DNA from 3 places in the Pseudomonas extremorientalis genome. Region 2 is predicted to be linked to each of the others. Evidence: predicted binding sites of a transcription regulator. Region 2 holds the regulator's gene; each other region holds the start of a gene.
The links. Region 2 encodes FliA, which starts transcription of late flagellar genes. Its sites were predicted from a motif close to CTAAAGTTTNNNNNNNNNNNGCCGNTAA; they were not measured.
Positions count from the first base shown of each region.

Region 1: LUU92_RS23970 (methyl-accepting chemotaxis protein) is a predicted target of FliA. The motif match lies at 5,760-5,787, and genes of this name have one in related genera.
Region 3: LUU92_RS06030 (flagellar protein MotY) is a predicted target of FliA. The motif match lies at 7,587-7,614, and genes of this name have one in related genera.

Region 1 covers NZ_CP089519.1:5,300,078-5,310,720, forward strand. Annotated here, with positions in the region: gene LUU92_RS23945 (chemotaxis protein CheW) at 1-6, opposite strand, end outside; gene LUU92_RS23950 (methyl-accepting chemotaxis protein) at 46-1,704, opposite strand; gene LUU92_RS23955 (chemotaxis protein CheA) at 1,734-3,773, opposite strand; gene LUU92_RS23960 (STAS domain-containing protein) at 3,814-4,101, opposite strand; gene LUU92_RS23965 (response regulator) at 4,125-4,493, opposite strand; gene LUU92_RS23970 (methyl-accepting chemotaxis protein) at 4,503-5,714, opposite strand; gene LUU92_RS23975 (hypothetical protein) at 5,891-6,178, opposite strand; gene LUU92_RS23980 (hypothetical protein) at 6,206-7,102, opposite strand; gene LUU92_RS23985 (hypothetical protein) at 7,321-7,650, shown strand; gene LUU92_RS23990 (LysE family translocator) at 7,659-8,294, opposite strand; gene LUU92_RS23995 (PH domain-containing protein) at 8,434-8,802, shown strand; gene LUU92_RS24000 (hypothetical protein) at 8,891-10,643, opposite strand, start outside.
Region 2 covers NZ_CP089519.1:4,571,812-4,582,454, forward strand. Annotated here, with positions in the region: gene motD (flagellar motor protein MotD) at 1-519, opposite strand, end outside; gene LUU92_RS20480 (flagellar motor protein) at 716-1,456, opposite strand; gene LUU92_RS20485 (protein-glutamate methylesterase/protein-glutamine glutaminase) at 1,456-2,586, opposite strand; gene LUU92_RS20490 (chemotaxis protein CheA) at 2,635-4,836, opposite strand; gene LUU92_RS20495 (protein phosphatase CheZ) at 4,848-5,636, opposite strand; gene LUU92_RS20500 (chemotaxis response regulator CheY) at 5,655-6,029, opposite strand; gene fliA (RNA polymerase sigma factor FliA) at 6,199-6,939, opposite strand; gene fleN (flagellar synthesis regulator FleN) at 6,936-7,769, opposite strand; gene flhF (flagellar biosynthesis GTPase FlhF) at 7,876-9,192, opposite strand; gene flhA (flagellar biosynthesis protein FlhA) at 9,205-10,643, opposite strand, start outside.
Region 3 covers NZ_CP089519.1:1,387,815-1,398,457, reverse strand. Annotated here, with positions in the region: gene metG (methionine--tRNA ligase) at 1-1,862, shown strand, start outside; gene rsxB (electron transport complex subunit RsxB) at 1,984-2,940, shown strand; gene nth (endonuclease III) at 3,003-3,641, shown strand; gene LUU92_RS06045 (PA3496 family putative envelope integrity protein) at 3,749-3,928, shown strand; gene LUU92_RS06040 (response regulator transcription factor) at 4,013-4,645, opposite strand; gene LUU92_RS06035 (argininosuccinate synthase) at 5,268-6,485, opposite strand; gene LUU92_RS06030 (flagellar protein MotY) at 6,615-7,523, opposite strand; gene pyrC (dihydroorotase) at 7,680-8,726, shown strand; gene rnt (ribonuclease T) at 8,723-9,394, shown strand; gene LUU92_RS06015 (peroxiredoxin) at 9,459-10,061, opposite strand; gene LUU92_RS06010 (bacterioferritin-associated ferredoxin) at 10,306-10,524, shown strand.

The DNA of each region.
Region 1 (10,643 bases), 730 kb from region 2:
GCCCATGTCACTACTCTCCCTTGTAGGCCCGCATCGATCGTGCGATCAGAAGCGGGTGAAATCCGATTCGTCCGGGGCACTGGCCATGGTGTAGGCGAACGCCTTGCGCGGCGGCGTTGGTTTGGTGCGCGGCGGTTGACGGTTGGGCGTGCTGCCGGAGCTGTCCACGCCGGTGCTTTGCACCGCAGCCTTGGACGCGGAATCCAGCACGAAGAAACTCATGGCCTGTTGCAGTTGCTCGGCCTGGCTGCTCATTTCTTCGGCCGTGGCCGCCAGTTCCTCACTGCTCGAGGCGTTTTGCTGGGTCACTTGGTTGAGCTGGGTCATCGCCGTGTTGATCTGCGCGACACCGGCGGCCTGTTCTTCGGACGCCGCGCTGATTTCCTGCACCAGGTCGGACGTCTTGTTGATGGAAGGCACCATTTCGTCGAGCAACTTGCCGGCTTTCTCGGCCATCTCCACGCTGCTGGAAGACAGTTCGCCGATTTCCTGGGCGGCGACCTGGCTGCGTTCGGCCAGCTTGCGCACTTCGGCGGCCACCACGGCGAAACCCTTGCCGTGCTCGCCGGCCCGGGCGGCCTCGATGGCGGCATTGAGCGCGAGCAGATTGGTCTGGTAAGCGATGTCATCGATGATGCTGATGCGCTGGGCGATTTTCTTCATCGCCACCACCGTCTGCTGTACCGATTCGCCGCCCTCGGTGGCTTCCTTGGCCGCTTTGCTGGCCATGCCATCCGTGACCTTGGCGTTTTCGGTGTTCTGGTTGATGCTGGCGCTCATCTGTTCGACCGACGCACTGGTTTCCTCGACACTGGCGGCCTGTTCACTGGTGGCCTGGCTCATCGATTGCGCGGTGGCGCTGACTTGTTCGGAGGCGCTGGCAAGGTTATCGGAGGCGTTACGCACTTCGCCGATGATATGGGCCAGCTTGCCGACCATGTTGCGCATGGCGTTGAGCACCATGCCGGTTTCATCTTTGCCACCTGGCTCGATGTGCGCATTAAGGTTGCCTTCGGCCAATTGCTCGGCGGCGCTCGCCGCCTGGCGCAACGGCCGGGAAATGATCCGCGCGATGAATATCGCCAGGCCCAGACCGATCAGCAGGGATGCGGCCAGTACCGCGATGATCGACACGCGTGAGCTTTCATACAGCGCCGAGCCCTTGTCACCCGCGGCAGTGGCGCCGGCGTCATTGAGCTCGACCATTTTCTGCAGGCGGTTGGTCACCTCATCGAAATGCCCTTTGGATTCACCCCGGAGCAAACTGCGCGCCTGGGCTTCCTGGTTCTGACGGGAAAACTCCAGGACCTGCTTGCTGCTCGCAATGTAGGCGTCCCATGCGCTTTTCACGCTAAGCAGGAGTTGACGATCTTCATCGTTCGACAGCAATTGCTCGTAGGTCTGCATGCGGGTTTCGAACTGCTGGCGCGCCTCGGCGGCTTCGCGTTCGGCCTGGGCCTTTTCTTCGGGAATCTCGGTACCGATGTGGCGGTTTTCTTTCAAGCGATAGTTGGCGGCAAAAAAACGCATGCCTGCGGCTGCACGCATGGAGGGCATCCAGTTGCCCTTGATGTCCTGGGCGGCCTGGTTGACGGCACCGAGCTGAAGGATAGCGAAGGCGCCCATGGCCCCGGTGAGGGCCAGGACCACCAGGAACGAGCTGATCAGCTTGGTGGAAATTTTAAGATCGTAGAACCATTTCATCGGGGAACCTCCATGGAATTGCAAAGACGTCAGCGGGCGACGAGCGGTGGCGACTGAGGCGCCTGGGCCGTGCGGGCTTCCAGTTGTACGATTTGATTGAGTAGCGCCGGTACATCCAGGATCAAGGCCACCGCGCCGCTGCCCAGAATGGTCGAGCCACTGATACCGCGCAGTGCGCCGAACAGCTTGCCCAGGGGCTTGATCACGGTCTGGAACTCGCCGTGCAGGTCATCGACCACCAGCCCGGCCTTGTGCTCGGCATAGCGCACCACCACCACGTTCTGACGGCGCGCGGCCGGGCCTTCGTGGCTGAAGTGGTCGCGCAGGTCCACCAGGGGCAGCACCTCGCCACGCAGGTCCAGATAGCCCTGATCGCGGCTGGACTGGCGCTGGCGTTCATCCAGCTCGACGCATTCCTGGACCATGTCCAGCGGAATCACGTAGGTGGATTGGTCGATGCCGACCAGGAAGCCATTGATGATCGCCAGGGTCAGCGGCAAGCGAATGCGCACCACCGTGCCCTGGCCTGGGCGGCTGTCGAGGTCCACGGTGCCGCGCAACAGCGTGATATTGCGCTTGACCACGTCCATGCCGACGCCCCGCCCGGAGAGGTTGGTGACGGCCTCGGCGGTGGAGAAGCCCGCTTCGAAGATCAGGTTGTAGACCTCCTGGTCGGTGAGCACCGCGCCGCTGGCCACCAGCCCGCGTTCCTGGGCTTTTTCCAGAATGCGGTCGCGGTTGAGCCCGGCGCCGTCGTCGGCGATTTCGATAACGATGCTTCCAGAGTCGTGGTAGGCATTCAGGCTCAGATGGCCCTTGCTCGACTTGCCCGCCGCACGTCGCGCATCGGCACTTTCGATACCGTGGTCCATGGCGTTGCGCAGCAGGTGCATCAGCGGGTCGCCGATCTTCTCGACCACGGTCTTGTCCAGCTCGGTCTCCGCGCCACTGATGATCAGCTCGATGTCCTTGCCCAGTTCCTGGCTGACATCGCGCACCACGCGACGGAAGCGGTTGAACGTGTCGCCGATGGGGATCATGCGCAGGTGCAGGGCACCATCGAGAATCTCTTCCACCAGCCCCGACACCGTCGAGGTGGCCTCTTGCAGCGGGTCGTTGTTACAGGAGCGCGCCAACAGGCTGGCGCCGGCGCTGGCGATCACCAATTCGCCGACCAGGTTGATCAACTCGTCGAGCTTGTCGGCGTTGACCCGAACATAACTGCCGTCGCGGGTTTTCGCCTCGCTGTTCGCTGGCTGGCGCTGAGGCGACGCGGGGGCCAGGCCTGGCTCGGCTTGCGCGATCAGGTCACTGCCGATGGCGACGCTGCTTTCGGGCGTTTCGTCGACCACGCTGATGTGCACGTCACAGTCGTCGCGCACGAAGTCGAACACTTCGTTGAGCGTGGCATGGCTGGCCGTCGAACGCAGGTCGATCTCGAAGCCCAGGTAGCAGCTTTCCGGGTCCCAGTGCTCCAGGGCGGGGATGCTGTCGGTCAGGGTGGTGACCTGCACCATTTGCCCCAGCGTATCGAGGTAGCGCAGGAACGACAGCGGGTCCATGCCATTACGGAACACGTCCACGCCGAAACGCAGAGAAATATGCCAAAGCACGTCGGCCCCCGTGTCGTCGTGCACCGCAGCGGGTACGACGTCGGCGGTGGCGGTGCGCAGCGGCTGGTAGTCGCTCAGCGCCTCGCGCAAGGTCTCACCGCGCTCCAGCGTGGCCGGGGTCGGCGTCTCACCGCGACTGGCGACCACGTCGATCAGTTCAAGCATGTGGTCGCCGCACTTGAGCAGCAGCGCGATCAACGCCGCGTCCACCGCCACACTGCCATCGCGCAGGCGGTCGAGAACGTCTTCGACGATATGCGTGAACCCCACGATCGACGCGAGGCCGAACAGCCCGGCGGAACCCTTGATAGTGTGCGCGGCGCGGAAAATCGCGCCGATGGCATCCTGGTCACCGGGGTCGCTTTCCAACTGCAGCAGGGATTGCTCCATGGCCTGCAGCAGCTCGCGCGCCTCGACGATGAAGGTCTGCAGTGCCTGATCGAGATTGATGCTCACCTGGACTTTCCTTGTCGATCAATGAACGGGACAGTGCCGCTTAAAGCGCGGCGCTGCGACACAGTTGGAGCGCCTGCATGACTGCCTGGCTCTGGCCTGTCACACTCAAGGCGGTGCCGGCAACGCCGGCTTCACGCTGGATGACGGCCAGCAACTGCAGGCCGGCACCGTCCATTTCCGTCACCTGGGACAGGTCCAGTTCCAGGCGCGGGACCGCGCCCATCTGCGACAACAACGCGCCCGCCAGTTCAGCGACGGTGTAGATCGTGAGTTCGCCGTCGATGCCCACATGGGCGGTGTCGTCGATTGTTTCGTGAGTGATCGGCATGGTGGCCTCCCTGGCGCCGGGTGTCAGGGCAGGATCAATTTGGAGACCGCCGCCAGCATCTGCGCCGGCTGGAACGGCTTGACCACCCACGCCTTGGCGCCCGCGGCCTGGCCTTCGGCCTTCTTCGATTCCTGAGATTCGGTGGTCAGCATGATGATCGGTGTGAACTTGTAGTTGGCCAGCTTCTTCACCTCCTTGACGAAGGTGATGCCATCCATGTTGGGCATGTTCACGTCGCTGATGATCAGGTGCACTTTTTGTCCGGTCAGCTTGTTCAGGGCGTCCTTGCCGTCGCTGGCCTCGATCACGTCGTAACCGGCGCTTTTCAAGGCGATGCCGACCACTTGGCGCACGCTGCTGGAATCGTCGACCACTAATACATTCTTCGCCATGATGTGCTCCTAAAAGAAAGTGATGTCTTGGGAATTCGACTGCACAGCCGCCTCGCCGCGATGGAGGCGTCGTTGCTCGTCAGTGGCATAGGTGGTTTCCATGCGCGCCAGCCATTGGCGGGCGTCGATGGCCAGCGGCTGGTCCGGGGTCTGGTTGGCCTGTTGCAGATGGTCATGCAGCGCGTGCATGTTGTCGCGCACGTGACTGAGGATCTGGCTGACCCGGTCCTGGAATTGCAGGTTGACCAACACCTCGGTCATCTCATCGCGGATGCCGTAGCTTTCCTGCTTGAGCAGGTCGGCGGATTCGGCCAGGCGCCCAGTGATGTTCTGGAAGCGTGTGAGCACCATTTGAATACTGTTTTCGGACTCGGCCACCGAATGGCTGTCCTGGTCGGCACTGCTGGACGCGGCCTGCACCAATTGAGTAATGGCGTTGTTGATGATGTCGACCTTGGCCGACATCTGCTGGCCCGTTTCACTGGATTTGCTCGACAGGCTGCGCACCGCATCGGCCACCACCGCGAAGCCGCGACCGGCCTCACCGGCGCGCGCCGCTTCGATGGCCGCGTTGAGGGCCAGCAGGTTGGTTTGTGCAGCAATCGCTGCCACATCAGCGGCCATGGTACGCAGCTCGCCCGTGTAGGCGGTCAGGCTGCGCACCTGCGCCAGGGTCTGGTCACGGCTGGTTTGAGTGGCCTTGAGCGAATTGATCACCTGGCTCAACTCGCTGTCACTGCGCGCCAGCACCTCAAGCGCGCCGTCAGCGGCCTGCCCGTCCAGCTCGCCGGCCGCGTGCTGCGACGCTTGTACCGTTTCCTCCAAGCGAGTGGCGATCCCGGTGAAACGGTTCACCAGGCTCACGATCGCTTCCTCGGTCTGATGGCGCGAGCTTTCCACCTGCTTGGCCCAGATGGGCATGGCACCCAGCAATACCTCATCGAGCTGTGCACGCGAGGCCAAGCCGTCATGTGCGTGCGCACTCGATTGGTCCGCCTGCGCCTGCGCAATCGCTCGCTGCAGTGCGTTGCGCTGTGAAGCCGCGCTCCAGGCACAGGCACCGAGGCCGACCACCACCAGTACCGCGCAGGCCACCAGATTGGCCGGCGAGGTTGATTGCACGAGTATCCACAAAACGGCCGGCACGACCGGGATCAAGGCGAACCAACGGAAACGAGGATAAACGGGAAGGGGCATGCGGCTGGATGGGCGCTGGGGCATGAGTTCGGTCCTTGAACAGTGTTGCGGATATAAACGACATAGTGTTTATCCGCCCCTAGCGCCTCAACTTTAGGTCTGTTGAGTGCCTTCCGTCTGGTTTATGACCGATATGTTAATGACCCGTGGACCTGAGGCAGGCATTCCTTGAGGCCGCCCTTGCCGGGCGGCCGGTAGGGTTATTTCAACAAGGCAATCAGCGCGCAGACCACCGTGATCGCCAACGCCGGCCATTGCATCGGCATGAAAAAGAAGTGGTGGCGCACGCCATCGGCGTGCGGTTGTCGGTTCAGCACAAAGCCCAGCAGGGTGTTGATCGCTGACCCCACCCCGAAGCCGAGCAACACCTGCATCAGCGATGTGTTGCCGGGTTTGACGCTGGGGTCGGGCCACAGCCCCGTCAATAGCAGCACCATCGCCACCGGTGTAAACAACGTCAGCCAGCCTGCGCCGCGATAGATCATCATTTAATCCTCAGCTGTGACGCTGCTGGCTCAAGCCCGCTCGCGTGTTTGTTGTTGCGCCGCAAACACGGCATCGAGGGTATTGAGGAACAGGTCGTGACTCAGAATGCCGGTAGAGATGGTCGACAACACGGGTTTGCCGCTCTCGTCCTTGATCACCACTTTTTCGGTCCAGGCGTTGAGGTCGACGCTGCGCAGCGACGACATCGGCACTTTGTGGCCCTGGTACTCGAGGGATGCGCGGCTGACGACGATTGGCGAGGTGGTGATTTTCAGGAAGTTGCCACTCACGCGTTTGCCCCAGACCTGCCCCGAGCTGATGCAGTTGAACGTCACAGCCCCGCCCATCTCCAGCGTCGCGATCACTGCCGGCATGCGTGCGCGAACGTGCAATTCACGCACCAGTTGTTGGAATTCGTAAAAGCCTTTGAGGCTTTCAATCACCCGATGAAACGGCTCGGACGCGTTTCGACGATAGGCCAGGTTGGTGATCATGCCGGTCATCACGGTTTGCCCGGAGCCGAACAAGTACAGGTCTTCGATATCGGCAAACGCCGTGTACTCGCGTTGCTCGTTGATGATGCGTTCGATGCCGAACTCAAACACGTTGTAGCGTGGCGCGCGCAGTTTTTTGTGCCAGGCGTAGGCTGCAAACACGCCCACGGCAAGAACGACCAGCAAGGCGCTGGTGGCGTAGATCAGGGTATGTGGGTTGGCAAAGTTCAAGGCCATGCCACGTGATGTCTGGAGGTTGACCGGGCCATCGTTGCCCGGTGGCAGTATCGTGCTCAGGTACATCACAAAACCGGCGAGGGCCAATAACACAACCCCGAATATCAAACTGAAAATCAGGAAGCCTTTGCCGTGGCGGAAACTCGCGATCAGCTCGCCGGTGGCCGAAGGTGCTTGGGTAGGGGATGACTGCATAAGTGTTTGCGTCCTTGTAATGGGTTAAGCCTTGCACACTGTCAGTCTGGTGGCCGGGTGCATTTGGCACGGCGAGTTGGAACATGGCTAATTAATATCGTTCCTTGGGAAGATGACTTCACAGGAGGGTGAGCCTGGCAGTTCGCGGTATTGGGGTCTTTTTTTTCCTGCCTGGAACAGTGATCATCGCCCTCCCCCAAGCCCTAGGAACCAAGACCATGGAGTTGACGCTGGAAGCTGTTGCGCTTTTTGCACTGAAGCTGGTGCACGAGACGGATGGCGGCAGCCCGGTCTTGCGGGACGATCCGGTGATGGATGGGTATGAGCGGGAGGTATTCGGGCTGCTGGTGCGGCAGGGAGACTTGGCGGCCATTCAATCCAAAGTCGCGGAATCTGTGGATCAAGCGCTTGAAGCACTGGGCGGGGCCGATACGGTGATGGGGCGCGAGTTGCAGCGCTTGGCGCTGGGCGTGCGCCAGGCGTCGACACTGGATGAACTCAATGACCCGCTCAACGCACTCAAGGATTACCTGAAAGCCATCCTGTAACGCACGGTTCAGCGCCGCCCCTCCACCGCCATCCGCACCGCCAGCCCCATCAATACCGAGCCCATCAACCAGCGCTGCACCACCTGCCAACCCGGCCGGGTAACGAAAAACACCGCGATGGACCCCGCCATTGTGGCAATCACCGCGTTGACACTCACGCTGATGAAAATCTGCGTAAAGCCCAGCACCAGGGATTGCGTCAACACGCTGCCATGACCGTTCGGGTCGATGAACTGCGGCAGCAACGACAAATACATCACTGCCACCTTGGGGTTGAGCAGGTTGGTCACCAGGCCCATGGTGAACAGCTTGCGCGGGCTGTCCTTGGGCAGATCCCGCACCTGGAACGGCGAACGCCCACCCGGCCGGATCGCCTGCCAGGCCATGTACGCCAGGTACAGCGCGCCGCCGAAACGCAGCGCGTCATAGGCAAACGGCACCGCCATGACCAGGGCCGTGATCCCCAAAGCCGCGCACACCATATAAACCAGAAACCCCAACGCCACGCCGCCGAGGGAAATCAACCCGGCCGTGCGGCCTTGGCAAATCGAACGGGAGATAAGGTAAATCATGTTCGGACCGGGCGTGAGCACCATGCCGAGTGAAATCAGCGCATAGGCCAGCCAACTGGACAGTTCGGGCATTGTTGGGCTCCTGGGGTGTTAGGTTGTCGGCGAAACATTTGGCCAAGGTTGTCAGCTTGGCCGCCATGGTAGGGCGTTCAAAATGCGCGCGTTAGATACAGATCCGCGAGTAAAACGGCATACACCCAAGAGGCAGGACATGATCGACTTCAACAACAAAGGCTTCTTCAAGCTCAAGCAAAACAACGAATACGCCGAACGCGTCGCCGCCCTGCTGCTGGACGGCGAAGAAGTGGTCGACGCCTACAAGGCCATGCGCGACGGCGTGGTGTTCACCACCAAGCGCATCATCGCGGTGAACGTGCAGGGGATTACCGGCAGCAAGAAGGACTTCACGTCGCTGCCGTATAAAAACATCGTGGCGTATTCGGTGGAGACGTCCGGGACGTTTGATCTGGATTCGGAGTTGGAGATTTATTTTTCGTCGCTGGGCAAAGTGAAATTCGAATTTACCGGCAAGACTTCAATTGTGGAAATCTCGCGGTTGATTTCCAAACATCTGCTCTGACTCCTGGCCTTGAAAAGTCTACAGTGTGAAAGCCTGCACCGCTTAAACGATCGATGCAGTTTTCTCACTGTGACCGGCGAGCGTGATTTCACAGCAGCTTGCAGATGACCTTCAAGTCATCAAAAAGAAAGTGCGCGTTAGCTCGACAATAGACATCATAGTGCTCAGCCATCTGCCTGCCGCTCTGGGTATGATTGAAGTAAGCATCGACCATCTCCTGTGGTCGGTGCAACCGTGGTTTATTCAGAACTCGCTCCTCCGTAAGGTCTCGTTTTTTGCGAACCTGCACGCGCCCGTCTCGCAGTAGATTACGGAGCAAATTCCACTCATAAAAGAAAAACCCGTCCAACTCATAAAAATTCAAAAATGGGATATTGTGCAACAACACGAAATAACTATTATGCTCATGAGCCCCGCCCACACCATGCCGACTTAACTTTTTGCGGATACTCTCATCACTCAGACTATCTCTAAGCACTGCTAACTGGCGAACAAAACCGGCGCGGAAATTATCATTAAGAAACAACTGACATTGTTCCGCGAGGTAGGTCGGCATGTCCGACAACTGATACTTAACCTGAACAAAGTAATAAATATCATCCTCTACATCCTGAAGAATAAAATCTATATCATACCCCTTAACCTTCGAATTATTGCTCGGCTTAAACTCATCATAGACCTTGAAGCGCGGATCATTAAGATCCCGAATGTAGTTGAGGATATAATTTTTTTCGAACCCCACCCCTAGCAAATGACCAAAATTTTGGCCTTTCTCACTTCCTTTTGCCTCACCCAATAAAAACCTGACAAACTTTCTCAACCCATACTTAAAGTTCAGCGCCCCCCTGATATATACGCCGCCTTTGTATTCAATAAAGCTGCTAGCTGAGTCCAACGTGGGTGAACGTCCAATCAGCGCACTGTTGATCATATCCACTGTTGCGGAGCTGACAATACTTCTCAAGTAGGCTTCGTCGGTCGTGACTTGACCTGAAATCACACGCAGCTCAAGGTGAACTGCAAAATCGACGATTTCTCGCAGGTACTGATATTTCGGATGCCGGACCATATCTTCTGACAAATAGTCGGCGTGTATGGAAAAACATTTATCCAAGGTCTGATCAACCAAAAGTTTTCGGAGCGCCTCTGGCAACCGCCCATATCTTTGAAGTAAAGGTATAGCGTCATGCCGAGAAATCAAGTCACTGATCTTTGAATTAGCCTCGGTAATTTCCGCTAGCCAAAAACCCTTAACCCGTCGTTGTAGCTTCACAGTAGGCGTAATATGAAGAGTGTCTCCCGCCAGCCTAGCCGTCAGCAGACCTTGCGCCATCAGAAAATAAACTTCACTTAGGTAGTAACTCGTCCATAAATTAGCATTCATGAGGATGGCCAAATTATGAACTGCACGCAGCTTCAAGCTTTCGGCAACCCTATTACAAGTATATTCGAGCGCTGCCCACGTATAAGACGCATTAAACCCAGCGATCATTTCGCGTCGAGACGCTGACTTAATGTCCTCTCCCGACAATAAAACTCCAACCTTGAAATACAGACTTAACTGATCAGTAAAACGATGCATGGTTTCCTGATTAAGGGGTGTGTAGTCTTCAAATAAATAATCAGGCAGGGTGTCGCGGGCATGCCGCAAGTTAACGCTAAGCTTTTCCCAGAGTAACGATTGGATCTGCTCGGAGCGAATCAGGCTACGCAGTAACGGGATACGGTAAAGCACTCGAGTGTGCCACTTGAGACGTTCCCCTACTGGAGGCTCCGTGGTCATTACCGCCATAGGATTATGCAAAAAGGCAAGCAGCGCTGGATCAACGTTGTCATAAATC
Region 2 (10,643 bases):
GCCTTCGACGTGGATCGGGTTCTCGAACGGTTTGAGGATCGCCGCCACTTTGTCGATGATGGTGAATGCCTGGTCGCTGGGCATCGCATCGGCGCTGGCGAACAGCAGGCTGGAGTTCAACTCGATCTCCACCCACAACTCGTTGCCGCGCACCGTCATCTGGTTGGAGCTGATCAAGTCGCCAAACGCGGCACTGATGTCGTCGGCGATGCTTTTCAGCGGGTCGCTGGTGCCGCCCACGCCGGCGGCGGTTTCATCGCTGTCGTTGACCAGCGGCTTGGCCGGGGTCACGGTCTTGGGCCGTTCTTCACCAATAGGGATCGGCTTGAGCGCACGGTCGGCATCGTTGAACACGCCGATCAGCGCCTGGGAAATGACTTTGTACTTGCCTTCGTTGATCGACGAGATGGAGTACATCACCACGAAAAACGCGAACAGCAGGGTGATGAAGTCCGCATAGGACACCAGCCACCGCTCGTGGTTGACGTGTTCTTCAGGCTCGCGACGGCGACGGCTCACAGGCAATTACCTCCCTGCACACAGTACTCACTGCCAACCGGTTCATTGTGGCGAGCGAGCTTGCTCGCGTTGGGCTGCGGAGCAGCCCCAAAACCCGGCACCGCAATCTTTCTGAAAAAACACGGTGCCTGGATCAGGGCCGCTTCGCGCCCCAACGCGAGCAAGCTCGCTCGCCACAAGTAGATACTCATGGTCATCAATCCATGAAGCCCTGGAGCTTCAATTCGATGGAACGCGGGTTCTCGCCCTCGGCGATCGACAGAATGCCTTCGAGCAGCATCTCGCGATAACGCGACTGGCGCATGGCAATCGACTTGAGTTTGCTGGCCACCGGTAACAGCACCAGGTTGGCACTGGCCACGCCGTAGATGGTGGCGACAAACGCCACGGCAATGCCGCTGCCCAGTTGCGAGGGGTCGGCCAGGTTGCCCATCACGTGGATCAGGCCCATCACCGCACCGATGATGCCGATGGTCGGCGCGTAGCCGCCCATGCTTTCGTAGACTTTGGCGGCGTTGATATCGCGGCTTTCCTGGGTGTAGAAATCCACTTCCAGAATGCTGCGGATCGCTTCCGGCTCGGCACCGTCCACCAGCAATTGCAGGCCTTTGCGCGCGTAGCTGTCGGGCTCGGCATCGGCCACGCCTTCCAGGCCCAGCAGACCTTCCTTGCGCGCGGTGAGGCTCCAGTTGACCACGCGGTCGATGCCACCGGGCAGGTCCACGCGTGGCGGGAAAATGATCCATATCAGAATCTGCATGGCGCGCTTGAACGAGCTCATGGGCGATTGCAACAACGCCGCGCCCACGGTGCCGCCGATCACGATCAGCGCCGCCGGGCCGTTGGCCAGGGCGCCGAGGTGCCCGCCCTCGAGGTAGTTGCCGCCGATGATCGCGACAAACGCCATGATGATGCCGATCAGGCTCAGTACATCCATCAGAGGCAGGCCTCCACCAGATGCTTGCCGATGTCGTCCAGGCTGTAGACGGCGTCGGCCAGGTCCGCCTTGACGATGGCCATGGGCATGCCATAGATCACGCAGCTGGCTTCGTCCTGGGCCCAGATGGCACTGCCGCCCTGCTTGAGCAGGCGCGCACCTTCACGGCCGTCGGCGCCCATGCCGGTGAGCACCACCGCCAGAACTTTGTCACCGTAGGACTTGGCTGCCGAACCGAAGGTGATGTCCACGCACGGCTTGTAATTCAGACGTTCGTCGCCCGGCAGGATTTTGATCGCGCCACGGCCGTCGACCATCATCTGCTTGCCACCGGGGGCCAGCAGCGCCAGGCCAGGGCGCAGGATGTCGCCATCCTCGGCTTCCTTGACGCTGATGCGGCACAGCTTGTCCAGGCGCTCGGCGAAAGCCTTGGTGAACGCCGCCGGCATGTGCTGGATCAATACGATCGGCGCCGGGAAGTTGGCCGGCAATTGGGTCAACACGCGTTGCAGCGCAACCGGGCCGCCGGTGGAGGTGCCGATGGCGACCAGCTTGTAGGCCTTGCGCTTGGGTGCGGGCGAATGCGAAGACGCAGGCGCCGCCGTGCGAGCGGGTGCCACCGCAGGCCGTGCCACCGGCGCAGGCGCAGGGCGCGCAAACGACGATGTCGGTGCCGCTGGAGCCGGTGCTGGCGCAGCGGTTGGCGCAGGCGCGCTGAACAGGCTGCGACGGTTACTGCGCGAAATGCTGTGCACTTTCTCGCAGAGCATCTGCTTGACCTTCTCGGGGTTGCGCGAGATGTCTTCGAAATTCTTCGGCAGGAAGTCCACCGCGCCGGCGTCCAGCGCATCCAGGGTGACCCGGGCGCCTTCGTGCGTCAGCGAGGAAAACATCAGGACCGGGGTCGGGCAGCGTTGCATGATGTGCCGGACTGCCGTGATGCCATCCATCATCGGCATCTCGTAGTCCATGGTGATCACGTCCGGTTTCAACGCAATGGCTTGATCAATCGCCTCTTTGCCGTTGGTGGCCGTGCCGACCACCTGGATCGTTGGATCGGCGGAAAGAATTTCCGAGACGCGGCGGCGGAAGAAACCCGAATCGTCCACCACCAGGACCTTGACTGCCATAAACACTCCGTTAGGCGGGGCGGGCACTACCGCCCTGCCCCACCAGAATCAAATACGCCGAGCGGCGTAACGCTTGAGCATGCTCGGAACATCGAGAATCAGCGCGATCCGACCGTCACCGGTGATGGTCGCACCCGACATGCCCGGGGTTCCCTGCAGCATCTTGCCCAAAGGCTTGATGACCACTTCTTCCTGGCCAACCAGTTGGTCGACGACAAAGCCGATGCGCTGGGTGCCCACGGAGAGAATCACCACATGGCCTTCGCGCTGCTCTTCATGCTTGGCCGATGCCACCAGCCAGCGCTTGAGGTAGAACAGGGGCAATGCCTTGTCGCGCACGATCACCACTTCCTGGCCGTCCACCACGTTGGTGCGCGACAGGTCGAGGTGGAAGATTTCGTTGACGTTGACCAGCGGGAAGGCGAACGCCTGGTTGCCCAGCATCACCATCAGGGTCGGCATGATCGCCAGGGTCAACGGCACCTTGATGACGATCTTGGAGCCCTGGCCCTTGGTCGAGTAGATGTTGATCGAGCCGTTGAGCTGGCTGATCTTGGTCTTCACCACGTCCATGCCGACGCCACGGCCGGACACGTCGGAAATCTCGGTCTTGGTCGAGAAGCCCGGGGCGAAGATCAGGTTGTAGCACTCGGTGTCGGTCAGGCGGTCGGCGGCGTCCTTGTCCATCACGCCGCGCTTGACCGCGATGTTGCGCAATATGGTCGGGTCCATGCCTTTGCCGTCGTCAGTGATCGACAGCAGGATGTGGTCGCCCTCTTGCTCGGCGGCCAGGATCACCTTGCCGTTGCGCGACTTGCCCGAGGCTTCGCGCTCTTCCGGGGTTTCCACGCCGTGGTCCACGGCGTTGCGCACCAAGTGGACCAGCGGGTCGGCCAGGGCCTCGACCAGGTTCTTGTCGAGGTCGGTTTCTTCGCCCACCAGTTCCAGGTTGATTTCTTTCTTCAGCTGACGCGCGAGGTCGCGAACCAGGCGCGGGAAGCGCCCGAAGACTTTCTTGATCGGCTGCATCCGCGTTTTCATCACGGCGGTCTGCAGGTCGGCGGTCACCACGTCGAGGTTCGACACGGCCTTTTGCATGGCTTCATCGCCGCTGCTCAGGCCCAGGCGCACCAGGCGGTTACGCACCAGTACCAGTTCGCCGACCATGTTCATGATGTCGTCCAGGCGCGCGGTATCCACCCGCACGGTGGTCTCGGCTTCACTGGCAGGCTTCTCGGCTGCCGGTGCCGGGGCGGCGCGCGCCGGAGCAGGTGCGGCGGCCGGAGCCGGTGCTGGCTTGGCGGCTGGAGCAGGCGCAGCGGCCTTGGCGGCGGCCGGTGCAGCTGTCGCAACCGCAGCGGCCGGGGCCACTTCACTGAACTTGCCCTTGCCGTGCAATTCGTCCAGCAGGGATTCGAACTCGTGATCGGAGATCAGCCCATCGCCCGCAGGAGCGGCACTGGCAGCAGCCGGTGCCGCAGCCGTGGCGGCGACTTCCGGCAAGGCGTCGGCCGCGAAGGTGCCCTTGCCATGCAGTTGGTCGAGCAATGCCTCGAACTCATCGTCGGTAATATCGGTGCTGGCGCTGGCCGCCGGTGCATCCGCAGCCGCAGCGGCGGGTGCCACGGCGTCAGCCGCAAACTGGCCTTTGCCATGCAACTGGTCGAGCAGCGATTCGAACTCAGCGTCGGTGATGTCTTCGCTGGTCGGTGCGGCGACCGGCGCGGCCGGTGCTTGCGCCTCGGCCTTGACGGCACTGAGGGAGTTGAGCAGCTGCTCGAACTCGCTGTCGGTCACATCCGGTTCGGCCTCAACCACAGGCTCCGGCGCGGCTTCAACCACCGGTGCGGCCGACGTGTCGGCAGGCTCCGCATAGCGCGCCAGGGCGGCCAGCAGTTCCGGGGTCGCCGCCGTGATCGGGGCACGCTCACGCACCTCGCTGAACATGCCGTTGACCGCATCCAGTGCTTCGAGAATCACGTCCATCAACTCCGAATCAACGTGACGCTCACCCTTGCGCAGGATGTCGAACACGTTCTCGGCGATGTGGCAGCACTCCACCAGCTCATGGAGCTGGAGGAAGCCGGCGCCCCCTTTTACAGTGTGAAAACCGCGAAAAATTGCATTGAGCAGGTTCGCATCATCCGGTCGGCTTTCCAGCTCGACCAGTTGCTCGGACAACTGCTCTAAAATTTCGCCGGCCTCTACAAGGAAATCCTGAAGGATTTCTTCATCGGCGCCGAAGCTCATGTGGGTGCTCCTTAGAAGCCTAAACTGGATAACAGGTCATCGACATCATCTTGACCCGATACAACGTCTTCACGTTTATCGGCATGAATCTGCGGACCTTCACCCTTGGCGAGATGTTTTTGTGGATCTTTTTCCGAGAGGATCGCTTCGCGGTCATGTTCGATGCCGGCGAAACGGTCAACCTGGCCTGCCATAAGCACCAATTTGAGCAAGTTGCTTTCCACTTCGGTGACCAACTGGGTCACACGCTTGATCACCTGACCGGTGAGGTCCTGGTAATCCTGGGCCAGCAGAATGTCGTTGAGGTTGCTGGAAACCGTACGGTTTTCCTGCTCGCTGCGTGACAGGAAACCGTCGACCCGACGCGCCAACTCGCGAAACTCCTCGGCCCCCACTTCCCGGCGCATAAAGCGGCCCCAGTCGTGGCTCAGGGCCTGGGCCTCAGTGGCCATGCCGTTGACCAGGGGCGTGGCGTTTTCCACCAGGTCCATGGTGCGGTTGGCCGCCGCCTCAGTCAGCCTGACCACATAGGACAGGCGTTCGGTGGCATCGGTGATTTGCGAGATTTCTTCGGCCTGGGGCATGTGCGGGTCAATCTGGAAATTGACGATCGCACTGTGCAGCTCGCGTGTGAGCTTGCCCACTTCCTGGTACAGGCCGCGGTCACGGGTCTGGTTGAGCTCATGGATTAACTGCACCGCGTCGCCGAACTGGCCTCTTTCAAGGCTGTCGACCAACTGGTGAGCATGCTTTTTCAGGGTCGACTCGAAGTCTCCCTGTGACGTTTCTTTATGCTCCATAGCTCCCCCGCGATGGCATTAGCCGTGGATGCGTTCGAAGATTTTTTCGATCTTCTCTTTCAAGGCCAATGCCGTGAATGGCTTGACCACGTAACCGTTGACCCCGGCCTGGGCGGCTTCGATGATCTGCTCACGCTTGGCTTCGGCGGTGACCATCAGCACAGGCAGGCTGCGCAGCTTTTCGTCAGCGCGCACGTGGCGCAGCAAGTCGATACCGGTCATGCCCGGCATGTTCCAGTCCGTTACCAGAAAGTCGATGCTCCCGCTGTTGAGGATCGGAATGGCCGTAATGCCGTCATCCGCCTCGACCGTGTTTGTGAACCCAAGGTCACGCAACAGGTTTTTTATGATCCGCCGCATCGTTGAGAAGTCATCAACGATGAGGATTTTCATGTTCTTGTCCAATTCGACCTCCAAGCAGTCTTAAACGCGCCCAGCACCTGGACGCGCCATTTCAATCAACAGGCATTACACAAAAAGGACTGCCGGGGGCACCACGGGTCGAACCCGCGAAGGCCGGTTGCCCTCGCGGTATCGTCTGCAGTGTCCCCACACTGCCTGTTCAGCGCGCTCGCCACTCTCCCAAACGCCCCCGCAAGCGGGCTGCGCACTGGCTGTGCAACTGGCTGACCCGCGATTCGCTGACACCCAGGACCTCACCGATTTCCTTGAGGTTCAGCTCTTCGTCGTAGTACAGCGCCAACACCAGCCGCTCACGCTCCGGCAAATTGGCAATCGCGTCCGCCAACGCTCCCTGGAAACGCTCATCTTCCAGGTCACGCGATGGCTCCATATGAGCACTCGCGCCGTCCTCGTGCAGCCCTTCATGTTCGCCGTCCTGCAACAGGTCGTCGAAACTGAACAGGCGGCTGCCCAAGGTATCGTTCAAAATCCCGTAGTAATCGTCGAGACTCAATTGGAGTTCGGCCGCAACTTCGTGATCTTTAGCGTCGCGACCGGTTTTTGCTTCAATTGCGCGAATTGCGTCACTGACCATGCGTGTGTTGCGGTGTACCGAACGCGGCGCCCAGTCACCTTTGCGCACTTCATCGAGCATCGCGCCACGGATGCGGATGCCCGCATACGTCTCGAAACTCGCCCCCTTGCTCGCGTCGTATTTGGTCGACACTTCGAGCAGGCCGATCATGCCCGCCTGGATCAGGTCTTCGACCTGCACGCTGGCGGGCAGGCGTGCCAGCAGGTGATAGGCAATGCGCTTGACCAGGGGCGCGTAGCGCTCGATCAACTCGCCCTGGCTGTCACGGGCAGACTTCTTGTAAGCGTTGTAGCCGGTCGCTGTCATAGCACGGGTCCTGCGCTCGTCTGATGCACCAATCGCTCGACGAAAAACTCCAGATGCCCCCGGGGGTTGGCGGGCAACGGCCAGGTATCGACCTTCTGGGCAATAGCCTTGAACGCCAATGCACACTTGGAACGAGGGAATGCTTCGTAGACTGCACGCTGCTTTTGCACAGCCTTGCGCACACACTCGTCGTAGGGAACTGCGCCGACGTATTGTAAGGCGACATCGAGGAAACGATCCGTGACCTTGGTCAACTTGGCGAACAGGTTGCGCCCTTCCTGCGGACTCTGGGCCATGTTGGCCAGGACGCGGAAGCGGTTCATGCCGTAATCACGGTTAAGCAGTTTGATCAGGGCGTAGGCGTCGGTGATCGAGGTGGGTTCATCGCAGACCACCAGCAACACTTCCTGCGCGGCGCGCACGAAGCTGACCACGGATTCGCCGATCCCGGCGGCGGTGTCGATCACCAGCACGTCGAGGTTGTCGCCGATGTCACTGAAGGCCTGGATCAGGCCGGCATGCTGCGCCGGGCTCAGGTGCACCATGCTCTGGGTGCCGGAGGCGGCCGGGACGATGCGGATGCCACCGGGCCCTTGCAGCAGCACATCGCGCAGCTCACAACGGCCCTCGATCACATCGGCAAGGGTGTGCTTGGGCGTCAGCCCCAGCAGAACGTCGACGTTCGCCAACCCCAGGTCAGCATCCAGCAGCATGACGCGACGGCCAAGCTCTGCCAGGGCCAGGGACAAATTCACTGACACGTTAGTTTTTCCGACGCCACCTTTGCCGCCGGTCACCGCGATCACCTGTACGGGATGCATGCTGCCCATTTTATTTCTTTACCTTGTCTTGCTTAGACGCAGGCTACATGGCTTGGCCGCGTGAATCGCTTGCAGACCATCGATGTAGATACTTTTCACGGTGTTCATACCGTCCTCAACCTACCCGCTTCGCCGGGTTGTGGTAGAGGTCGGCGAACATATCGGCCATCGCTTCCTCGCTAGGCTCGTCTTGCATTTGCACGCTGACTGCACGGCTGACCAACTGATGACGGCGCGGCAGATGCAGATCATCCGGAATCCGCGGCCCGTCGGTCAGGTAGGCGACCGGCAATTCATGACTGATGGCCAGGCTCAGCACCTCGCCCAGGCTCGCGGTTTCGTCGAGCTTGGTGAGGATGCAACCGGCCAGGCCGCAGCGCTTGTAACTATGATACGCAGCGGTAAGAACCTGTTTCTGGCTGGTGGTTGCAAGCACCAGGTAATTTTTCGACTTGATGCCACGCCCGGCCAGGCTTTCCAACTGCATGCGCAAGGCCGGGTCGCTGGCTTGCAGGCCGGCGGTATCAATCAGCACCACGCGCTTGCGCAGCAGCGGGTCGAGGGCGTTGGCCAGGGACTGGCCCGGGTCGACATGGGTCACCGGCACATTGAGAATGCGGCCCAGGGTCTTGAGCTGCTCCTGGGCACCAATACGGTAGCTGTCCATGCTCACCAGCGCGATATTCTGAGCGCCGTACTTGAGCACGTAACGGGCGGCCAGCTTGGCCAGGGTGGTGGTCTTGCCCATGCCGGCAGGGCCGACCATGGCGATCACACCGCCCTCTTCCAGAGGTTCGATTTCCGGGGTGGCAATCATCCGCGCCAGATGGGCCAGCAACATGCGCCAGGCCTGGCGAGGCTCTTCGATCTCGGTGGTCAGGGCCAGCAGGTCGCGGGACAATGGGCCGGACAGGCCGATGCGTTGCAGGCGGCGCCACAGGTTGGCCTGTTGCGGTTTGCTGCCTTGCAACTGGTTCCAGGCCAGCGAGCCCAACTGCACTTCGAGCAGTTCACGCAAACCGTTGAGTTCAAAGCGCATCGAATCGAACACGCGCTGGTCAACCGCCGCTGCCGGGGCTGGCGCAGCAGGACGCGGCGGCTCTTTGAAGGTCGGCTCAACCAATGGCTCGGCGGCGGTCAGCGGCAGGCCAGCGAACAACTGACGATTGGTGGTGGCATCGCTGTCGCCACGCATGCTCAGTTCAGCCTGGGCCGAGACGATGCGCGAAGCGGTCTTGCGCAGCTCGTCTTCGAGCTCCATGTTCGGCACGCGCGGCGCCAGGGCCGAAGGGGTGTAATCCAGGGCAGCCGTCAGCTCGACACCGCCGGCAATACGACGGTTGCCGATAATCGCGGCGTCGGCGCCCAGCTCATCACGAACCAGTTTCATGGCCTGACGCATATCGGCGGCGAAAAAACGCTTCACTTGCATAACCCACTACCCTCAGCCGTTGGGCCCTACTGTCGCGACGATAGTCACTTGCTTGTTGTCAGGAATTTCCTGATAAGCCAAAACGTGCAAATTCGGTACTGCCAGGCGCCCAAACCGCGACAACATCGCCCGGACCGGGCCTGCCACCAGCAGGATCACCGGTTGGCCTTGCATTTCCTGGCGTTGCGCGGCGTCGATCAACGAACGCTGCAGCTTCTCGGCCATGCTTGGCTCCAGCAGAACGCCCTCTTCCTGGCCTTGTCCTGCCTTCTGAATACTATTGAGCAATATTTGTTCCAACCTGGGTTCCAAGGTGATCACAGGCAGCTCGGAGTCAAGCCCTACAATGCTTTGCACGATTGCACGCGACAATCCGACGCGCACCGCAGCCACCAGCGCGGCAGTATCTTGACTCTTGGCGGCATTGTTGGCGATAGCCTCGGCAATGCTGCGAATGTCGCGCACCGGCACCTGTTCGGCCAGCAACGCCTGCAATACCTTGAGCAACTGGGACAGCGACAGAATGCCCGGCACCAGCTCTTCGGCGAGTTTTGGCGAGGCTTTGCCGAGCAAACCCATCAATTGCTGGACTTCTTCGTGGCCGATCAGCTCGTGGGAGTGCTTGTACAGGATCTGGTTGAGGTGGGTGGCGACCACGGTGCTGGCGTCCACCACGGTGTAACCCAGGGACTGCGCCTGGCTGCGCTGACTGATTTCGATCCATACCGCGTCCAGGCCAAAAGCCGGATCTTTGGCGGTAATGCCGTTGAGGCTGCCGAACACCTGCCCCGGGTTGATTGCCAGCTCGCGGTCCGGGTAGATCTCGGCTTCCGCCAGGATCACGCCCATCAGGGTCAGGCGGTAGGCGCTGGGCGCCAGGTCAAGGTTGTCGCGGATATGCACGGTGGGCATCAGGAAGCCCAGGTCCTGGGACAGCTTCTTGCGCACGCCCTTGATCCGCGCGAGCAATTGACCACCCTGGTTGCGGTCCACCAGCGGAATGAGGCGGTAGCCGACTTCCAGGCCGATCATGTCGATCGGGGTCACGTCATCCCAGCCCAGCTCCTTGGTTTCCTGGGCGCGGGCCGGGGATGGCAGCAGTTCCTGCTGGCGTGCAATCTCCTGCTGGGCCTGGACCTTGACCGCATTCTGCTTTTTCCAGAACAGGTAGGCCGCACCGCCGGCCAGGGCCGCCATGGTCAGGAACGATACGTGGGGCATGCCCGGCACGATGCCCATGATCGCCATGATGCCCGCCGCCACGGCCAGGGCCTTGGGCGAGGCGAACATCTGCCGGCTGATCTGCTTGCCCATGTCTTCGGAGCCCGAAGCACGGGTCACCATGATCGCCGCTGCTGTGGATAACAACAGTGATGGCAATTGCGCCACTAAACCGTCACCGATGGTCAGCAAGGCGTAGACCTTGCCCGCATCGCCGAAGGTCATGCCGT
Region 3 (10,643 bases), 3.2 Mb from region 2:
AGGAAGGCATCACCCCGGAACAACTGATCGCCAACGTGCAGGCTGAACACAGCGCCGACTTTGCCGAGTTCCTGGTGGATTTCGACAACTTCCACTCGACCCACTCCGAAGAAAACCGTGAACTGTCGAGCCAGATCTACCTGCGGCTCAAGGAAGCCGGGCATATCGACCAGCGTTCGGTGACCCAGTATTTCGACCCGGAAAAGAAAATGTTCCTGGCCGACCGTTTCATCAAGGGCACCTGCCCGAAATGCGGCACTGAAGACCAGTACGGCGACAACTGTGAAAAGTGCGGCGCAACCTATGCACCCACTGACCTGAAGGATCCCAAGTCGGCGATCTCCGGTGCTACCCCGGTGCTCAAGGATTCCCAGCACTTCTTCTTCAAGCTTCCGGATTTCCAGCAGATGCTGCAAACCTGGACCCGCAGCGGCACCCTGCAGGATGCCGTGGCCAACAAACTCTCCGAATGGCTCGACAGCGGCCTGCAGCAGTGGGACATCTCCCGGGATGCGCCGTACTTCGGCTTCGAGATCCCGGGCGAGCCGGGCAAATACTTCTATGTGTGGCTGGATGCGCCGATCGGTTACATGGCCAGCTTCAAGAACCTTTGCGACCGCACGCCGGAGTTGGACTTCGACACGTTCTGGAGCAAGGATTCCAGCGCCGAGCTGTACCACTTCATCGGCAAGGACATCGTCAACTTCCACGCCCTGTTCTGGCCGGCGATGCTCGAAGGTTCGGGCTACCGCAAGCCAACCGGCATTGCCGTACACGGCTACCTGACGGTCAACGGCCAGAAAATGTCCAAGTCCCGTGGCACTTTTATCAAGGCACGCACCTACCTGGACCATCTGTCCCCGGAATACCTGCGCTACTACTACGCGTCCAAACTGGGCCGTGGCGTCGACGACCTGGACCTGAACCTGGAAGACTTCGTACAGAAGGTCAACTCGGACCTGGTCGGTAAAGTCGTCAACATCGCCAGCCGTTGCGCCGGGTTTATCCACAAGGGCAACGCGGGTGTACTGGTAGCCGAGAACGCTGCGCCGGAACTCACCGACGCCTTCCTGGCCGCCGCGCCGAGTATTGCCGACGCCTATGAAGCCCGCGACTTCGCCCGTGCCATGCGCGAGATCATGGGCCTGGCCGACCGCGCCAACGCCTGGATCGCCGACAAGGCACCATGGTCGCTGAACAAGCAGGAAGGCAAGCAGGCGGAAGTCCAGGCGATATGCGCCACAGGCATCAACCTGTTCCGCCAGTTGGTGATCTTCCTCAAACCCGTGCTGCCACTGCTGGCCGCCGACGCCGAGGCGTTCCTCAACGTGGCGCCGCTGACCTGGAACGATCACGCCACCCTGCTCGGCAATCATCAGTTGAACGAGTTCAAGCCACTGATGACCCGTATCGACCCGGTGAAAGTCCAGGCCATGACCGACGCTTCGAAAGAAGACCTGGTCGCCAGCCAGACCGACACTGGCGAATCGACGCCGGCGGGTAATGGCGAGCTGGCCAAGGATCCGATTTCCGCGGAAATCGACTTCGACGCTTTTGCTGCAGTGGACCTGCGTGTCGCGCTGATCGTCAAGGCCGAAGCCGTGGAGGGCGCCGACAAGTTGCTGCGCCTGACACTGGACCTCGGCGGCGAGCAACGTAACGTGTTCTCCGGGATCAAGAGCGCTTACCCGGACCCGTCCAAACTCGATGGCCGCCTGACCATGATGATCGCCAACCTCAAGCCTCGGAAAATGAAGTTCGGCGTGTCTGAAGGCATGGTAATGGCGGCCGGCCCTGGTGGCGAAGAGATCTACCTGCTCAGCCCTGACAGTGGTGCCAAGCCGGGTCAGCGCATCAAATAAGCTACCTTGTATGGGCATGTTGTGGTGAAGGAGCTTGTTGTGGCGAGCGGGCATGCCCCGCTCACCACAACAAATCCCTGCCCTCCCATTAAACCCAGTTTGCTATGCCTGTGATCACAGCATGAACCTCATTCAACGCATCGACGCACTGCTGCCGCAGACCCAATGCGGCAAGTGCGGGCACCCGGGTTGCAAGCCTTACGCCGAGGGCATCACCCGTGGCGAGGCGATCAACAAGTGCCCGCCCGGTGGCCAGGAAACCATCGCCGACGTTGCACGGTTGCTGCAGGTGCCGGTGCTGGATCTGGACGCCAGTCGCGGGGAAGCACCCGCCCAGGTTGCCTACATCCGCGAAGCTGAGTGCATCGGTTGCACCAAGTGCATCCAGGCCTGCCCAGTAGACGCAATCGTCGGCGCCGCCAAGCTGATGCACACCGTCATCATGGATGAATGCACCGGTTGCGACCTCTGCGTCGCGCCCTGCCCCGTCGACTGCATTGAAATGCACCCGACAACCACTGTATTGCCGATTGTCGGTGGCCTGGCGACAAATGATCAGCAACGCCATGAACGCCACCTCAAGCGCGACCGGGCAAGGCGGCGGTATGAGCAACGCAATGCGCGCCTGCAACGGGAGGAAGCGCAAAAACTCGCTGAACGCCAAGCCCGGACCAAGCGCTCCGTGCCGGTTTTACCTGTGCAAGCCGATACGGCACAGGATGTCGCGATCAAGAAAGCTAAAATCGCTGTCGCAATGAGCCGGGCCCAATTGCACAAATCCTTGAAGGCGTTTGGTCACCCTCCGACCTTTGAACAGCAGTCGCAGTTGATCATCCTGCAACGGCAATTCGAAGCGGCGGAACAAGCGCTGGCTGCCTTGGAGGTGGGTGTCATACCGAAAGCAGCGACGTCATCCAGCAACACTGCTGATCTGAAACGCGCCAAAATCCAGCTGACGATGCGTCGAGCGGAACTGAAGAAAGCCCAGGACCTGAACATCGAACCTCGGCAACTCGCCGAGGCGCAACGCAAGCTGGAGGACGCGCAGCGCCAAATGGATGCGCTCAACAACGCCTGATCTGCAAACCGGGTGTGTGTTGATACAATCCCGCCGACCTTCTGCAAGGAACCCACCGCCCCATGAACGCCGCAAAACGCCTGGAAATATTCCGCAGGCTTCACGAAGACAATCCAGAACCCAAGACCGAACTGGCCTACACCTCGCCGTTCGAGTTGCTGATTGCGGTGATCCTGTCGGCCCAATCCACCGACGTCGGCGTCAATAAGGCCACGGCCAAGCTGTATCCCGTGGCGAACACACCAGAGGCGATCTATGCCCTGGGTGTGGAAGGATTGTCTGAGTACATCAAGACCATCGGCCTCTATAACAGCAAAGCCAAAAACGTTATCGAGACCTGCCGCCTGCTGGTGGAACTGCATGGCGGTGAAGTGCCACAAACCCGTGAAGCCTTGGAAGCCCTGCCAGGAGTCGGTCGTAAAACTGCCAATGTGGTGCTCAACACCGCGTTCAGGCAACTGACGATGGCGGTGGACACCCATATCTTCCGGGTCAGCAACAGAACCGGCATTGCCCGTGGGAAGAACGTGGTTGAGGTCGAAAAGCAGTTGATGAAGTTTGTACCCAAGCCCTATCTACTGGACTCTCACCACTGGCTGATCCTTCATGGACGCTACGTTTGCCAGGCCCGCAGGCCGCGTTGCGGCAGCTGTCGTATCGAAGACCTGTGCGAATACAAGGACAAGACGTCCGACGATTGAGGGATCATTGGTTTTCTCGACCAGCCGATTGAAAAAATCTTTTTTACCCGATCATGGATTATCGTTATAAGGAGCGCCAACGGCAGTCCTAGCCCGGAGTGAACCTTATGAGCACTGGCAAAGAACAACTGGAAGTGGAAGACGACCTTGTTGAGTCGGATGATGATGGGGCAGAAGCACCCGTTGAGGTAGCCAAGACCAATTTGAGCAAACGCCGCACCATCGACAATCTTCTGGAAGAACGACGCTTGCAAAAACAGCTGGCAGATTACGACTTCGATCTGTGATAGAACTGTCGACGGCCGGAAGCCTCCCTTACGGAGGCTTTTTTCTGCCGGTCACCCAGACAATGTGCGCTGCAGTGCCCTCCTCTATACCAAGCCGTTGCGCTGGGCCAGTTCGATCAGGTCCACAAGGGAGCGGGCGTTGAGTTTGAGCAGCAAACGTGTCTTGTAGGTGCTGACGGTCTTGTTGCTGAGGAACATGCCGTCGGCAATCTCCTTGTTGGTTCGGCCCCGGGCCAACTGCTGCAATACCATCATTTCCCGACCCGACAGACGCTCGACCATATCGGCCTCGCTGGCATTGCCCATGGTGGAGCGTACCGAGTTGAGTGCCTGGTTGGGGAAGTAGCTGTAGCCCGACAGCACCGCCTTGATCGCACTCAGCAACTCGGTCAGGTCCTGTTGCTTGCACACGTAGCCGGCAGCCCCCGCCTGCATGCAACGCATGGAAAAATGGCCAGGGGCCTGTGACGTCAGCACCAGCACCTTGAAAGGCACGGATTGCTTGGTAGAAGACAGCCGGCAAATAACTTCCAGCCCGTCAAGTTTGGGAATCCCGATATCCAGTATGACAATGTCCGGCATATGCTCCCGTGCAAGTTGCAATGCATCGACACCGTTATCGGTCTCGGCAACGACCTCATAACCATGACGTTCCATTAGCATACGCACAGCAAGACGAATGACGGGATGATCATCCACGATCAGCACTTTATTCATGAGAAAGTCCAATTTCGCTGTTCGAATTATTTAGAGCAAGCACAATAGCCTAGTCGTTTCCTGGTTGGCATAGCGTTCCCCCCCGAGCAACAGCAAGCAGAGACCCACCCCACAGCGATAAAGGAATCGCCCTACAAAAAAACGCTAACTCAGATGTATCCAGTTTTATAGATCCTTTCAGACCTTTCCGGGGACTTACATATTTTGAGTGAAATATCCATGGAGTATCTGGGGGTGGGTAAACGTGCCGCACACAACTCTCAGGAAATGCCCCTTCCCTCTGCACTCCACTCAGGAATCCCGACAAGAAATGTCCGACTGTTTTAGTTCCATTCAACATATTCTCTTACATCCTTAATTCCTACAGCGTATTCCGCGCTTTATACGTTTACCTCACTTTCATGAGTGAATCTTCTGTAAGACCAGTTCCTAGGCAGGTGTAAAAAAATCATTCGCCCTACAAACTTTCAACAACAGCACCCTCGAAGGCGCATTTGAAAATGCGTCGACTGAAAAATATCAACAAATGTTTAACCATCTATAAACATCGCAATTCCACACAAAATCCATAGGCAAAAAAATGGCCCCTGAATAAGGGGCCATTCTTAAAACCGGCTGAGACTTAGAACAACGAGCGACCTTTGTTGGCCGCAATGCGCATGCGCAGTGCGTTCAACTTGATAAAGCCTGCTGCGTCCGCCTGGTTGTAGGCGCCGCCATCTTCTTCGAAGGTAGCGATGTTGGCGTCGAACAGCGACTCATCAGACTTGCGACCGGTGACGATCACGTTGCCCTTGTACAGCTTCAGGCGCACAACGCCGTTCACATGCACCTGGGAAGCATCGATCATCTGTTGCAGCATCAGACGCTCAGGGCTCCACCAGTAGCCGGTGTAGATCAGGCTGGCGTACTTGGGCATCAGCTCGTCTTTGAGGTGAGCCACTTCGCGGTCCAGGGTGATGGATTCGATGGCCCGGTGGGCGCGCAGCATGATGGTGCCGCCTGGGGTTTCGTAGCAACCACGGGACTTCATGCCCACGTAGCGGTTCTCGACGATGTCGAGACGGCCAATACCGTGTTCGCCACCGATACGGTTCAAGGTCGCCAGCACAGTGGCCGGGGTCATTTCGACGCCGTCCAGCGCGACGATGTCGCCATTGCGGTAGGTCAGTTCCAGGTATTGCGGCTTGTCTGGAGCGTTCTCCGGGGAGACGGTCCATTTCCACATGTCTTCTTCGTGCTCGGTCCAGGTGTCTTCCAGCACGCCGCCTTCATAGGAGATGTGCAGCAGGTTGGCATCCATCGAGTACGGGGACTTCTTCTTGCCGTGACGCTCGATCGGGATCGCGTGCTTTTCAGCGTAATCCATCAGTTTTTCACGGGACAGCAGGTCCCATTCACGCCAAGGGGCGATCACTTTCACGCCTGGCTTGAGTGCATAGGCGCCCAGTTCGAAACGCACCTGGTCGTTACCCTTGCCGGTAGCACCATGGGAAATGGCGTCGGCGCCGGTTTCGTTGGCGATTTCGATCAGGCGCTTGGCGATCAGCGGACGTGCGATGGAAGTACCCAGCAGGTACTCGCCTTCGTAGACGGTGTTGGCGCGAAACATCGGGAAGACGAAATCGCGGACGAACTCTTCGCGCAGGTCGTCAATGTAGATCTCTTTCACGCCCATGGCTTGCGCCTTGGCACGTGCAGGTTCGACCTCTTCGCCCTGACCCAGGTCAGCGGTGAAGGTCACCACTTCACAGTTATAAGTATCCTGCAGCCACTTGAGGATCACCGAAGTGTCCAGGCCGCCGGAATACGCGAGAACGACCTTGTTTACGTCGGCCATGCCATCACTCCACGGGGTTGTACGGAAAGGCGTCGATTCTACCGACCAAAACCGTGGATTTACAGGGGCGCGACAGCAAATGAAGATAAAGCGACAGATTATGTCGAACGGGCGACCGATGGTCGCACCTTAAGACGTGTGTGCAGGGTTACTTGCGCCAGTGGCTTGGGGCGCCGGCTTCTCGGGGGCTGCCACGCGTTCAAGCTGGATATTCACACGACGATTGCGTGCCCGGTTGGCCGCATTGGTGTTGGGCGCAAGGGGGTAGCTTTCGCCATGGAAGCGCAGGGTGATCTGCGACTCCTGGATACCGTTGGCCTTGAAGTAGTCCATCACCGCCAAGCCACGGCGGCGAGAGACGTCGCGATTGGTCAGGCGGTTGCCGCTGTTGTCCGAATGGCCATTCAACTCGATATGGTTGACCGTCGGGTCGGCTTTCATGAATGCAAGAATCACGTCGAGTTTCTTCTTGGCGGCTGCGTCCAACTCGATACCGCCCCCCGGGAATCCGACTTCGGTCTGTTTGACCTGATCGTAATTCATCGGCAACAGCTTGGCGGTGCACAGCTGGTAGTCGTTATAAGCCTTATTGAATTTCACCGGCAACAAGCGGATTTCGGAGTAGCCGCCTTCACGGCCGTAGTGGCGGACCGTCGGGCTGCGCCCTTCCAGCAGTCCGGTGAACAGGCGACCGGCCTGGGCCTGCGAGCTATTGAACAACACATCGCCACTACCGGCACGCACGGCGCCGAGGTTGATATCGCCTCGGCCTGGCTGCCAAGGGGCGGCGGCAGCCAACAAGGTGGCCGAGCCTGTGCCCAGCGAACCGTTATAGGCTTTCAGACGAAATATTGCCTGCTCACCCGCCCGGCGCACGAACTCACCCGAACCGAAGTCTGTGATCGGCTGGGTCAGACGGCACTCGAACTGGTCGCCCTCTACCTTCCACTCAATGTTCTCCAGACGTGTCTGGAACGTGAGGGCCATCGCGGGCAGGCTGGCGAACACACTGAGCAGGGCTAGGTAATGCTGGCGCACGGGAGGCTCCACTGGTTTCTACAACACTTCAAAGCGTCATACATCGATAAGGCATACAAAAGGCTATCGGTTGCATCCTGCAAAACTTGATAGCGAGTGCCTGATAGAGTCTTTTCCGGTAGCATTCCCCCCAGATTGACCCGCCTGGAATCCCCAATGTCCGACCGCCTGACCCTGCTGCGTCCCGACGACTGGCATATTCATCTTCGCGATGGTGCTGCGTTACCCCACACCGTGGCCGATGTAGCGCGTACCTTTGGCCGCGCCATCATCATGCCTAACCTGGTTCCTCCGGTACGTAACGCCGAGCAAGCCGATGCCTACCGCCAGCGTATCCTCGCTGCACGGCCGGCCGGCAGCCGGTTCGAACCGCTGATGGTGCTGTACCTTACCGACCGCACCCAGCCCGAAGAAATTCGCGAGGCCAAGGCCAGTGGGTTTGTGCACGCCGCCAAACTGTACCCGGCCGGCGCCACCACCAACTCCGATTCCGGCGTGACCAGTATCGACAAGATCCTGCCGGCCATCGAAGCCATGGCCGACGTCGGCATGCCGCTGCTGATCCACGGTGAAGTCACCCGTGGCGATGTGGACGTGTTCGATCGCGAGAAGATCTTCATCGACGAACACATGCGTCGTGTGGTGGAGCTGTTCCCGACCCTCAAGGTCGTGTTCGAGCACATCACCACTGCCGATGCAGTGCAGTTCGTCACCGAGGCCTCGGCCAACGTTGGTGCGACCATCACCGCGCATCACCTGCTGTATAACCGCAACCACATGCTGGTAGGCGGGATTCGGCCGCACTTCTATTGCCTGCCGATCCTCAAGCGCAACACGCACCAGGTGGCCTTGCTGGATGCGGCGACCAGCGGCAATCCGAAGTTTTTCCTCGGCACCGACTCCGCGCCTCACGCCCAGCACGCCAAAGAAGCCGCGTGCGGTTGTGCCGGCTGCTACACCGCCTATGCCGCCATCGAGCTATACGCTGAAGCGTTCGAACAGCGCAACGCCCTGGACAAGCTCGAAGGGTTCGCCAGCCTCAATGGCCCGCGTTTCTACGGCCTGCCGGCGAATACCGATCGCATTACCCTGGTTCGTGAAGACTGGACCGCCCCTGCCAGCCTGCCGTTTGGCGAGCTGACTGTCATCCCGCTGCGCGCCGGTGAAACACTGCGCTGGCGCCTGCTGGAGGAAAGCAAGTGAGTGAAGACCATTACGATGACGAACACGAGCACAGCGGTGGCGGATCCCGTCATCCGATGGCCGAGCGGTTCCGCGGCTATCTGCCGGTTGTCATCGACGTAGAAACCGGTGGTTTCAACTGCGCCACCGATGCGCTGCTGGAAATCGCCGCGACGACTATCGGCATGGACGAACAGGGTTTTGTGTTCCCGGAACACACCCACTTCTTCCGCGTCGAGCCGTTCGAAGGCGCCAATATCGAAGCGGCTGCCTTGGAGTTCACCGGGATCAAGCTCGATCACCCATTGCGCATGGCAGTAAGTGAAGAAGCGGCACTGACCGATATCTTCCGTGGCGTGCGCAAGGCATTGAAGGCCAATGGCTGCAAGCGCGCGATCCTGGTCGGCCACAACAGCAGCTTTGACCTGGGCTTTCTGAATGCCGCCGTGGCGCGGTTGGACATGAAGCGCAACCCGTTTCACCCGTTCTCCAGCTTTGACACCGCTACTCTCGCCGGGCTGGCGTATGGCCAGACCGTGCTGGCCAAAGCCTGCCAGGCAGCCGGCATCGACTTTGACGGTCGTGAGGCTCATTCGGCCCGCTACGACACAGAGAAGACGGCCGAGCTGTTCTGCGGCATCGTCAACCGCTGGAAACAGATGGGCGGCTGGGAAGACTTCAACGACTGAAGTGGAATCCCGCGCATAAAAAAACCGGCCTTCTCAGGCCGGTTTTTTTTGCCGCAAACGTGGCTTACAGCTTGCCAGCGTTCTCGGTCAGGTAAGCCGCAACACCTTCCGGCGAAGCGTTCATGCCTTTGTCGCCTTTTTTCCAGTTGGCAGGGCAGACTTCGCCGTGCTCTTCGTGGAATTGCAGGGCGTCGACCAGACGGATCAGCTCTTCCATGTTACGACCCAGTGGCAGGTCGTTGATGATCTGGGAGCGAACCACGCCTTTGTCGTCGATCAGGAACGCGCCACGGAAGGCCACGCCGCCTTCGGACTCAACGTCGTAGGCCTTGGCGATGTCGTGCTTCATATCGGCAGCCATGGTGTATTTCACTTTGCCGATGCCGCCATCATTGATGGCGGTGTTGCGCCAGGCGTTGTGGGTGAAATGGGAATCGATGGAAACGGCTACCACTTCAACGTTGCGCGCCTTGAAATCGTCCATGCGGTGGTCCAGAGCGATCAGCTCCGACGGGCAGACGAAGGTGAAGTCCAGCGGGTAGAAGAACACCAGGCCGTATTTGCCTTTGATGGCTTCAGACAGTTTGAAGCTGTCTACGATTTCGCCATTGCCGAGGACGGCAGGTACGTCGAAATCCGGGGCTTGTTTGCCGACGAGTACGCTCATTGGTTATCTCCTGATGTAAGGGTGACGATTGAAGTAAAAGGACCGGCCTTGAGTCTGCCGTTTATAAGCGACAGCCCTGTGACGCAGTCACGCTTCGTGAAGACCGACCATCATACACTGAAAAAACCGTTCGTCAGTGCGGGCACGGTGCCAGTGAATACCCTACGATTCTACTTTGACAATCATTCTCGTTAACATTAAGATCCACCGCACTTAAGCCTTAAACCCGCGATGGTTCTCCCTTATGTATGTGTGCCTCTGTACTGGCGTCACCGACGGAAAAATCCGCGAAGCAATCTATGAAGGTTGCTGCAGCTACAAGGAAGTGCGTGAAGCCACCGGCGTTGCCAGCCAGTGTGGCAAATGTGCTTGCCTCGCCAAGCAAGTGGTACGGGAAACCCTGACACAGCTGCAGACCGCTCAGACCGCGCTCCCCTATTCAGCAGAATTTACACACGCCTGATTAGGCATGTTTTAAAGAACCGGACTTAGTGTCCGGTTTTTTTATGCCCGCAATTCAATAAGTTAGCGCTAAGACGCGGAACACAAACATTCTTATTCCGATTAATTTTCATTTATTAT